DNA from 2 places in the Morganella morganii genome. Region 2 is predicted to be linked to the other one. Evidence: predicted binding sites of a transcription regulator. Region 2 holds the regulator's gene; the other holds the start of a gene.
What was found. Region 2 encodes LexA, which represses DNA repair genes until DNA is damaged. Its sites were predicted from a motif close to TNCTGTATGTACATACAGNA; they were not measured.

Region 1 (4,646 bases), 1.5 Mb from region 2:
CAACCAGGCACGGGTTATCGGACTGCCGGTCCGCATGCTGCACTACGGGCTGTTATCACTGCTGGCACTGACCATCGTCGCCTCTCTCCAGGCGGTCGGGATCATTCTGGTAATCGCTATGCTTATTTCTCCGGGTATCATCGCCTTCCTGCTGTGCCGCAGCTTCGGCAAAATGATCCTGGTGGCGATTCTGGTCTCTGTCAGCTCCAGCTATATCGGCACTGTCGTCAGCTTCCATATCGACGGCGCCACCGGTGCCTGTATTGTCCTGGTTCAGGCACTCTATTTTGTGCTGGCACTGATTTATAACCAGCTGCGGTTATCCGCCCTCAAACGCCGCAGACAGGTTGCCTGACCTTCTGTTCACGGGGGATATTCTGTCACCGGGATATCCCCCGCTTCCGGACTCTTCCGAAACAGCCATCCGTTTTTGTCCTTTTCTGTATTTCCCTGCTCTTACTGTGTAATTTGTGTGAGATGTCCGCTTTTTTCTTTTATTTTCCGGCGGTAAGATAGACTGACTGATAGACGGCTTAGTGAGGTGGCTCATGTGGCAGGCAGCAGGACGTATACTCAGTGAACATTTCGGCGAACACTCGTTCTCTGACAAGAAACAACTCGATGGCGGTGAAATCCACCGTTCCCGGAGTGCCCGTTACGGCGATCATCCGGTTTTTATCAAATATAACCGGCGTGACATGTTGCAGGTATTCAAAACCGAGGCGGAGCAGCTTGATGCTCTCAGCCGCAGCCGTACACTGACAACCCCCGCCGTTTATGGTGTCGGGTCGACAAAAGAGTTCAGCTTCCTGATTATGGAATATCTGCCGCTGAAGCCTTTTGATTCCCATTCCGCCTATATGTTCGGGCAGCAGCTGGCGCGTCTGCACCAGTGGCATGAACAGCCCCGTTACGGTTTCGATGAAGATAACCTGCTGGGTACCAATCCCCAGCCGAATGCCTGGGATAAAAAATGGGCTTCTTTCTTTGCTGAAAAACGGATTGGCTGGCAGTTACAGCTGGCGAAAGAAAAAGGTATCATCTTCGGCGATATTGACAGCATTATCCGGCGTGTACAGCAAAAGCTGTCTGACCACCAGCCGCAGCCATCCCTGCTCCACGGCGATCTGTGGCCGTCAAACTGTGCGGCGGTGGCTGACGGCGGAACAGTCGCGTTTGACCCGGCGTGTTACTGGGGTGATCGTGAGTGTGATCTGGCGATGCTCTCTTTTTTCCCTGAGCTGCCGATGCAAATCCTCGACGGCTATCAGCAGGTCTGGCCGCTGGAAAGTGGTTTCTTAGAGCGCCAGCCGCTCTATCAGCTCTATTATCAGCTTCACCGCAGCCATTTATTTGGCGATCGTTATTATCAGAGTGCGCAGACGATTATTGACGATATTCTCGCCGGTTAATCCCTGTCTTACAGACAAAAAAATACCCCGTCAGAGACTCTGCGGGGTATTTTTTATTCAGGCTGTTTTGCTTACCAGTTAAGGAACTTAATTAAAAACCACGCAATTGCGCCGATAAATACCGGCAGCACATACAGCACAAAAATTTGCCGGAAAATAGTGTGATTCGGAATACGTATTTTGGCGATTAAATCCGCCGGTGTTTTTCCGCTCTCTCTGGCATTTTCAATAATGGCCTGATCTTCAATATTCTCGCGGATAAATTTTACCTGCCGGGACATACGGATACCGGATGCACTCAGCGCCAGCCCCACAAACATCAGGATATAAATCAGTAAAAAACTCAGATTGTGACCTTCAAAACCGAGTAATTTATCCGGTACAGGGGAGTTATTCCAGAATGTGTTCAGGAACGGTGTATTCACACGGATCATTTCCGTCACCACATTGATAAAATCCCCGATAACGGCATTAATTTTATCACTGCCGGTACTCTGCTGATGAGCCAGTTTCAGTAACGAAACAATGGTTGAGATCAGGGCCGGAATAAAAACCACCCAGCCTGCCACCCGTTTAAATACAGCAACCCAGCGTGCCTGTTGCAGCGTCATGCGCTTTCCTCATTTGATTTTTTCCCTGTAATCATAGCGCAGAAATCAGGAGAAAATCATTATCATTATTCCGGACTTTTTTACCCCGTAAATTATTAAGTCACTTAATGAACTCTCTGCCCCGGCTTGTTACAATCAGAGAATGTTTTAATTCATTGCAGGATCTCAGGAGCTACACTATGTCCCACACCTTACCGGTACAGGCCGCTGTTTTTGATATGGATGGTTTACTGATTGACTCCGAGCCATTCTGGCTTCAGAGCGAAAATCAGGTTTTCAGCAGCATCGGCCTGGATATGTCACTGCGGGATAAGCTGCCCGATTTGCTGGGTCTGCGTATCGACCAGGTCGTGGAGCTGTGGTATCAGGTTTCGCCGTGGCAGACTCCCTCTAAAGAAGAGGTCATTCAGCGGATTATTGATTCCACAATTGCCATGGTGGAAAAAGAGCGTCCGCTTCTGCCCGGTGTGGAACATGCGCTCTCCCTGTGTCAGTCACAGGGACTGAAAATTGCTCTGGCTTCCGCCTCGCCGCTCTATATGCTGGAATCTGTGCTGGAGATGTTTAATATCCGCCATTATTTTGATGCGGTGGTGTCTGCCGGTGATCTGCCCTACAGCAAGCCGCATCCGCAGGTTTATCTGAATGCCGCTGAAGCACTGGGTGTTCCGCCGGTGCAGTGCGTGGCGCTGGAAGATTCCGTTAACGGTATGATTGCCTGTAAAGCCGCCCGCATGCGCTCCATTGTGGTTCCGTCCGCTGAAATGGCCGCCGACCCGCGCTGGTCACTGGCAGATTACCGCCTGTCATCGCTCAGCGAACTGACTGCGGCTATGGTCCGCTGATTATTTTTGTGGCGGGAAATATCCCGCCCTGCTCCGTTAGTGAAATATTCCGGAGTTATTCATTAATAAATAAGCCTTTTTCTTTCTTACCCTCTGGCCGGGCGTCATAAAAGACTTTATACTGTAACACTGTATAAATAAACACCTGAGTATTTACCCGGTATCATGACAGCTGAGGGTCACCTGCTTTTCTCTGTCGCTTCTGTAGTGATGGTTCATCAGCTTCAGATTTCGCCTGATATCAGTCAGGGGGACTGGCTGCACCTGATCCCCGGCGCCCTCGCCGGTGCTCTGCTGCCGGATATCGATCATCCTAAATCCATGCTGGGTCAGTGGGTTCGCTTTATTTCAGTGCCAATCTCCCGCCTGTGCGGCCACCGGGGTTTCACCCACAGTCTGCTGGCAATTCTGACCGGCGTTATTCTGTTCCGCACACAACTGCCGGTCAGCTGGTCTGTTCCGGCAGATTTTTATCAGGCCGTGATTGTCGGGTATCTCAGCCACCTGGCCGGCGATATGCTGACGACCGCCGGGATCCCGCTGTTATGGCCGGTACGCTGGCGTTTCTGCATCCCGCTGCTGGGCAGCAAAGCCAATAAACGGGCGGAACGCAGTGTGGCGCTGGTTGTACTGGTGGCCTCGTTCTATCTGCCTGCTCACTGGGAGGTCTGGTGGGATCATGTCCGGGAACTGATACTGGCTCAGATATCGGCCAGGCTATAAATAATCCGTTTTATATAACCATCAGCTATAGAAAAACATCCGTTTAATGACGATTCAGGCTAAATCAACCACTGTGATCTACAATATAGCTATAAATAATGCAGATTAATTATAAGTACTGCAGAAAACTCCTGTTAATCTATAACGCATCCTTTACAGTTTTAGCATCTGCATAACTGTATGCGATTTAGTCAACACACTATAACAACATACCAACAGGTATCGGAGACCGGGATGAACTTTCCATTAATCAGCAATCTCGCCATATTCGTTATTCTGCTGCTGGTGCTGATGAAGCTCAGCAGTAATAAGGACTGGAGTCTGTCCAAAAAGGTACTCACCGGTCTGGTGATCGGTGTTCTGTTCGGCCTCGGGCTGAATGCATTCTACGGCACGGAGCATGACGCAGTAAAACAGGCGCTGCCGTGGTTTGATATCGTCGGTAACGGCTATGTGAAGCTGTTACAGATGGTGATTATGCCGCTGGTCTTCGCGTCTATTCTCAGCGCGGTTGCCCGTCTGCATCAGGCATCATCGCTGGGTAAAATCAGCGTGCTGACGATCGGCACGCTGCTGATCACCACAGCAATTGCCGCCTTAATCGGTATTCTGATCACCCTCGCTTTCGGCTTAACCGCAGATGGTCTGATTCAGGGTGTGAAAGAAACCGCACGCCTGACCCAGCTGGAATCCCAGTATGCAGGCAAAGTGTCTGACCTGACCGTGCCGCAGCTGATCCTGTCCTTTATTCCGAAAAACCCGTTTGCTGACCTGACCGGTGCTAACCCGACCTCCATCATCAGCGTGGTGATTTTTGCCGCCTTTATGGGTGTGGCTGCACTTCAGCTGATTAAAGACAACGAAGAGCGCGGTGCCAAAGTGCTCAGCGCGATTGATATCCTGCAGGCGTGGGTGATGAAACTGGTGCGTCTGGTGATGCGCTTTACCCCGTACGGCGTATTTGCTCTGATGACCAAAGTGGTTGCCGGTTCAAACATTCAGGACATCATTAAATTAGGGACTTTCGTCGTTGCTTCTTATATTGCGATCCTGCT
Region 2 (4,646 bases):
TTATAACTAAACCTGTGAATTAAAAGAAAAAACAATGCTGTATATTTCATTATATAGTGAAATTACAATCAACCTGGATTTTTTATTTAATGAAGGAATAGATTTCCGCCAATATTACTTATTTTATAAGTAAACAAAATAACACATATCAATACAATTACTGACAAATATTATCGCCTGATTTTATGTATTTTATGGAAATATTCAGATATTTTAACCTTTGTATTTTCTCATAATACCCTCAGAGAATTTAACAAACTATCTTCAGCCATATTGTAAGACAACAATCACACTTCCGGGTTGTCTGTCATTCCGCTAAAGCATGAAAAGGTAGTTAAATCACCCATTTTGAACTCAAAATCAGCATCAATATCTTTATATTAGGTATAATCCCGACTAAATATCAGAATATTCCGCTTACTCATCATTCATGTAAGATGTTAAAAACCGGGTATTCTTTGTAACAACATGAAATCGCTGAGGTTATAGTGTTAATACGTAGTATTCTCGTCTTTATTGTTTATTATTTGTTGCTTTTTTGTATCTATTACATATTAAAAGGGTATCGATTATACTTTTTAAAGAAACTATTTGAGGAAATAAATACGTCAAGTTAAATTTTAACATTATTAATGACAACCGTTTATCTTCATAATTTATGACAATATATGATAAATATGAGTTGGCAATGTTTATTGGCGGCAAAATAAAATGTCAGCGACTGAAAAACTGTCTGACAGGTAAAGAGCTTTCAATAAAAATTAATATCTCACAACAGCAGTTATCCCGTTATGAAACGGGAGCAAGCTTAATTCCTCTGGATAAACTGTTAATGCTTGCAGACGTCCTGAATATTAGTGTTAGTTATTTTTTTGATGAAATGGGTTGTGATGAAGAATAAGTTTAATTTGACAAACATTAATATATTATTGTTTAACCAGACTGACAGATGATAATGAGTAATAAAACAGATAATAACCTGAACACCAGCATTAATGAGATGTACAAGCTTATCGGCGGGCAAATCCGCAAAATGCGCAGGATCACCGGAGTCACATCAACAGAACTGGGCAATCTGATTGGTGTATCACAACAGCAAATCTCCCGTTACGAAATCGGCAGCACAAAAATTTCACTGGAAATTATTCTGAGGATCTCCCAGGTCTTCGGCGTCTCCCCTTACTACTTTATAGAAGACAGTCTGCTGTTCTTTACCCGCCAGCACCTGCCGGATGATGATAACGTTATCCCCCGCAGTACCGACGCCGGTGTAAATACGGAGCCGGAGACCCGGCCACCGGAACACTGAGTGTGTGACAGCACCGCTGATGCGGTGCTGTCTGTTTATACCGGCTGAGTGGTTACATCCAGCCACTGTGCGTTTGTCAGTTCCGCCAGCCGCGCAGGTGTCAGCCGGACAGCGGAATTAGCCGACCCCGCCGCAGGTAATACCGTGTCATACTCACGGAGTGAATGATCCGCATAAACGGTCAGCGGTACCGGCAGCCCGAACGGACAGACTCCCCCGACCGGATGGCCGGTGAAATGCACCACTTCCTCTGCATTCAGCATTTTGGCCTTGCAGCCGAACTGTGTTTTGAATTTTTTATTATCCAGCCGGGCGTCCCCTGCCATCACAATCAGAATCGCGCTGTCATCCGTCAGCTTAAAAGAGAGTGTTTTGCAGATCTGACCGGGGCGGACACCATGAACTTCTGCTGCCTGAGTGACAGTGGCAGTCGGCTGTGTGGTCTCAATAATCGTAACATCCGGGGCATGCGTGCCGAACCAGGCACGAACCGTTTCGATACTCATTCAGGACTCCGTTTTATTATCATGTGCTTTTTATGTGTTTGCACCAACAGCTCACCATAATTTGCCCTGAATTGGCAGCCCTTTTTTGACAAAATAGCGCGGATACCGGTTATTCTGCCGGAATTCATGTTAGAGTGGGCTGTTCATATATTTATTGATTAGCGGAAGGTGATGTCATGCAATCTGTTGATATTCAGACTTTATTAAAAAAAGCAGAAGTACTGTGTCTGTCACGCAGTGTGCGCATGACGTCTCAGCGAAAGTCGATTCTGCAGCTGATTGCCGGCCAGCCCGGAGCCATCAGTGCTTATGAGCTGCTGGATCTGCTGCGCGAAACCGAGCCGCAGGCAAAACCGCCGACAATCTACCGCGGTCTGGAATTTCTGCTGGAGCAGGGATTTATCCACAAAATTGAGTCCACCAACAGCTTTGTGATGTGTCCGCATTTTGATAAACCCAGCCATACTTCAGTACTGTTTATCTGCGATCGCTGTAACAGTGTGACAGAGCGGGACGGAGAGGCGATTGATTCACAAATCACTCAGTTGGCGGATGCCGCGCAATTTCATATCCGCCACAGTGTGATTGAGGCGCACGGATACTGCCGCCCTTGTTATGATATTGAATCCTGCACCCGCAGAGATAAATGCCTGCATGACCATGAACATGACGAACCGCGTAAACGCGGACGCTGAAAAACAAAAACCACAGTGTCCGTCTCCGGCGTACTGTGGTTTTTAAGCGGATACCGTTTCAGGCGGCTGTCCCGGAAATCAGTGCCAGTCGTTATTACGGATCACACCCACTGCCAGACCTTCAACAGTAAAGTTCTGTTCCCGTAAATCCACCACGATCGGGCTGAATTCTTCGTTTTCAGCGTGCAGCTCAATCTTGCTGCCCACTTTCTTAAACCGTTTGACTGTCACTTCATCTTCGATACGGGCAACCACCACCTGGCCATTATGCACGTCCTGGGTTTTATGCACCGCGAGTAAGTCACCGTCCATAATACCGATATCTTTCATTGACATACCATTTACCCGCAGCAGAAAATCTGCACTTGGTTTAAACAGCATCGGGTCAATCTGATAACGGCTTTCTATATGTTCCTGTGCTAATAAAGGCTCACCTGCGGCCACACGGCCTATTAGTGGTAAACCTTCATCCTCTTCTTCTTCCAGAAGCAGACGGATCCCCCGGGAGGCCCCGGAGACAATCTCAATGACGCCTTTACGCGCCAGGGCTTTCAGGTGCTCTTCCGCCGCATTCGGAGAGCGAAAACCCAGGCGTGCCGCAATTTCTGCACGCGTCGGTGGCATGCCCGTCTGCGAAATATGGTCACGAACAAGGTCATAAACCTGTTGCTGCCGTGCCGTCAGTGCTTTCATTTCGCCCCCTGTTTGTTTATACAGTCAGACTGTGAGTATATACAGGTATTCCGGGATTGGGAACCATAACATGAGGAAAATACGTGTTACGCCGCAGGTTTCACAAAAAATCGTCTGTTAAAGACGCAGGAACCAGCTGGTAAACAGCATAATCCAGACAAACAGCCCCAGTAATGTGGCGATAAATACTGCGGCGGACCCCATATCTTTGGCCCGGCCGGACAGTTCATGATATTCCGTACCGATACGGTCAACCACAGCCTCAATAGCGCTGTTGATAAGCTCAATCACCACTACCAGCACCACAGAACCAATCAGCAGCACCCGTTCAACCGCCGTAAAAGAGAAAGCAAAGGCAATAATGACGGCCGGGATCAGCGCCAGCAATTCCTGACGGATAGCGGCTTCATTTTTCCATGCCGCAATGAGTCCTTTCTTTGAATAACCCGCCGCTTTAATTAATCGTATAAATCCGGTATTTTTTTTCATTTCTGTCACTGTAAATAATATGATTATCTGACTGATCGCCGCTATTTTTCCGCGATTTTATTGCTGCCGCAACACAGATCTGGCTCCGCCTTTCTGGTATGCTGAACGCGAATTGTCAACAAGAGGCTTCATACATTTATGTCACTTTGGCGTAAAATATACTATAACGTATTGAATTTACCATTAAAACTATTGGTAAAAAGCAAGCCGATCCCGACGGATCCGGTCAATGAGCTGGGGCTGGATACACAACGTCCGACACTCTATGTTCTTCCTTATCACTCTAAGGCGGACCTGCTGACACTGCGCCGTCAGTGTCTCGCACAGGGCATGCCGGATCCGCTGGAAGATAATGTCATCGGTAATACCACATTACCGGGCTATGTCTTTATCGATGACGGCCCGCGTGTGTTCCGTTATTACGCCCTGAATCCGCGTAAGGATTCCGTCCATATTTTCCACGCCTATCTGGATCTGCACCGCAATAATCCGGCGCTGGATATTCAGATGCTGCCGGTCTCTGTGATGTTCGGTCGTTCACCGGGCCGCGAGGGACACCACGGTGTGCCGCATCTGCGTCTGTTAAACGGGATCCAGAAATTTTTCGCCGTGCTCTGGCTGGGACGCGACAGTTTTGTCCGTTTCTCACAGCCGGTGTCCATGGGCGCAATGGCCTCTGAACACGGTACCGACACTATTATCGCTAATAAACTGGCCCGTGTCGCCCGTATTCACTTCTCGCGCCAGCGTATGGCCGCTATCGGCCCGAAACTGCCGGTGCGTCAGGAGTTGTTCAATAAGCTGCTGAAATCCAAAGCGATTGAAAAAGCCGTTGAAGATGAAGCGAAAGCCAAAAAAATCACCATTGAAAAAGCGCGTCAGAATGCCGTTTCCATGATGAACGAAGTGGCCGCTAACTTCACCTATGACGCTCTGCGCGTGGCTGATCGCGTT

Region 1: JL661_RS07625 (metal-dependent hydrolase) is a predicted target of LexA. The motif match lies at 2,996-3,015, and genes of this name have one in related genera.

What each region holds. Positions count from the first base shown of each region.
Region 1 is NZ_CP069157.1:1,585,932-1,590,577, reverse strand. It holds gene JL661_RS07645 (metal ABC transporter permease) at 1-355, shown strand, start outside; gene JL661_RS07640 (fructosamine kinase family protein) at 549-1,412, shown strand; gene JL661_RS07635 (YniB family protein) at 1,484-2,023, opposite strand; gene hxpB (hexitol phosphatase HxpB) at 2,203-2,868, shown strand; gene JL661_RS07625 (metal-dependent hydrolase) at 3,034-3,591, shown strand; gene JL661_RS07620 (L-cystine transporter) at 3,826-4,646, shown strand, end outside.
Region 2 is NZ_CP069157.1:69,183-73,828, reverse strand. It holds gene JL661_RS00315 (helix-turn-helix domain-containing protein) at 689-901, shown strand; gene JL661_RS00310 (helix-turn-helix domain-containing protein) at 956-1,309, shown strand; gene JL661_RS00305 (YbaK/EbsC family protein) at 1,345-1,815, opposite strand; gene zur (zinc uptake transcriptional repressor Zur) at 1,992-2,510, shown strand; gene lexA (transcriptional repressor LexA) at 2,589-3,203, opposite strand; gene JL661_RS00290 (diacylglycerol kinase) at 3,321-3,692, opposite strand; gene plsB (glycerol-3-phosphate 1-O-acyltransferase PlsB) at 3,831-4,646, shown strand, end outside.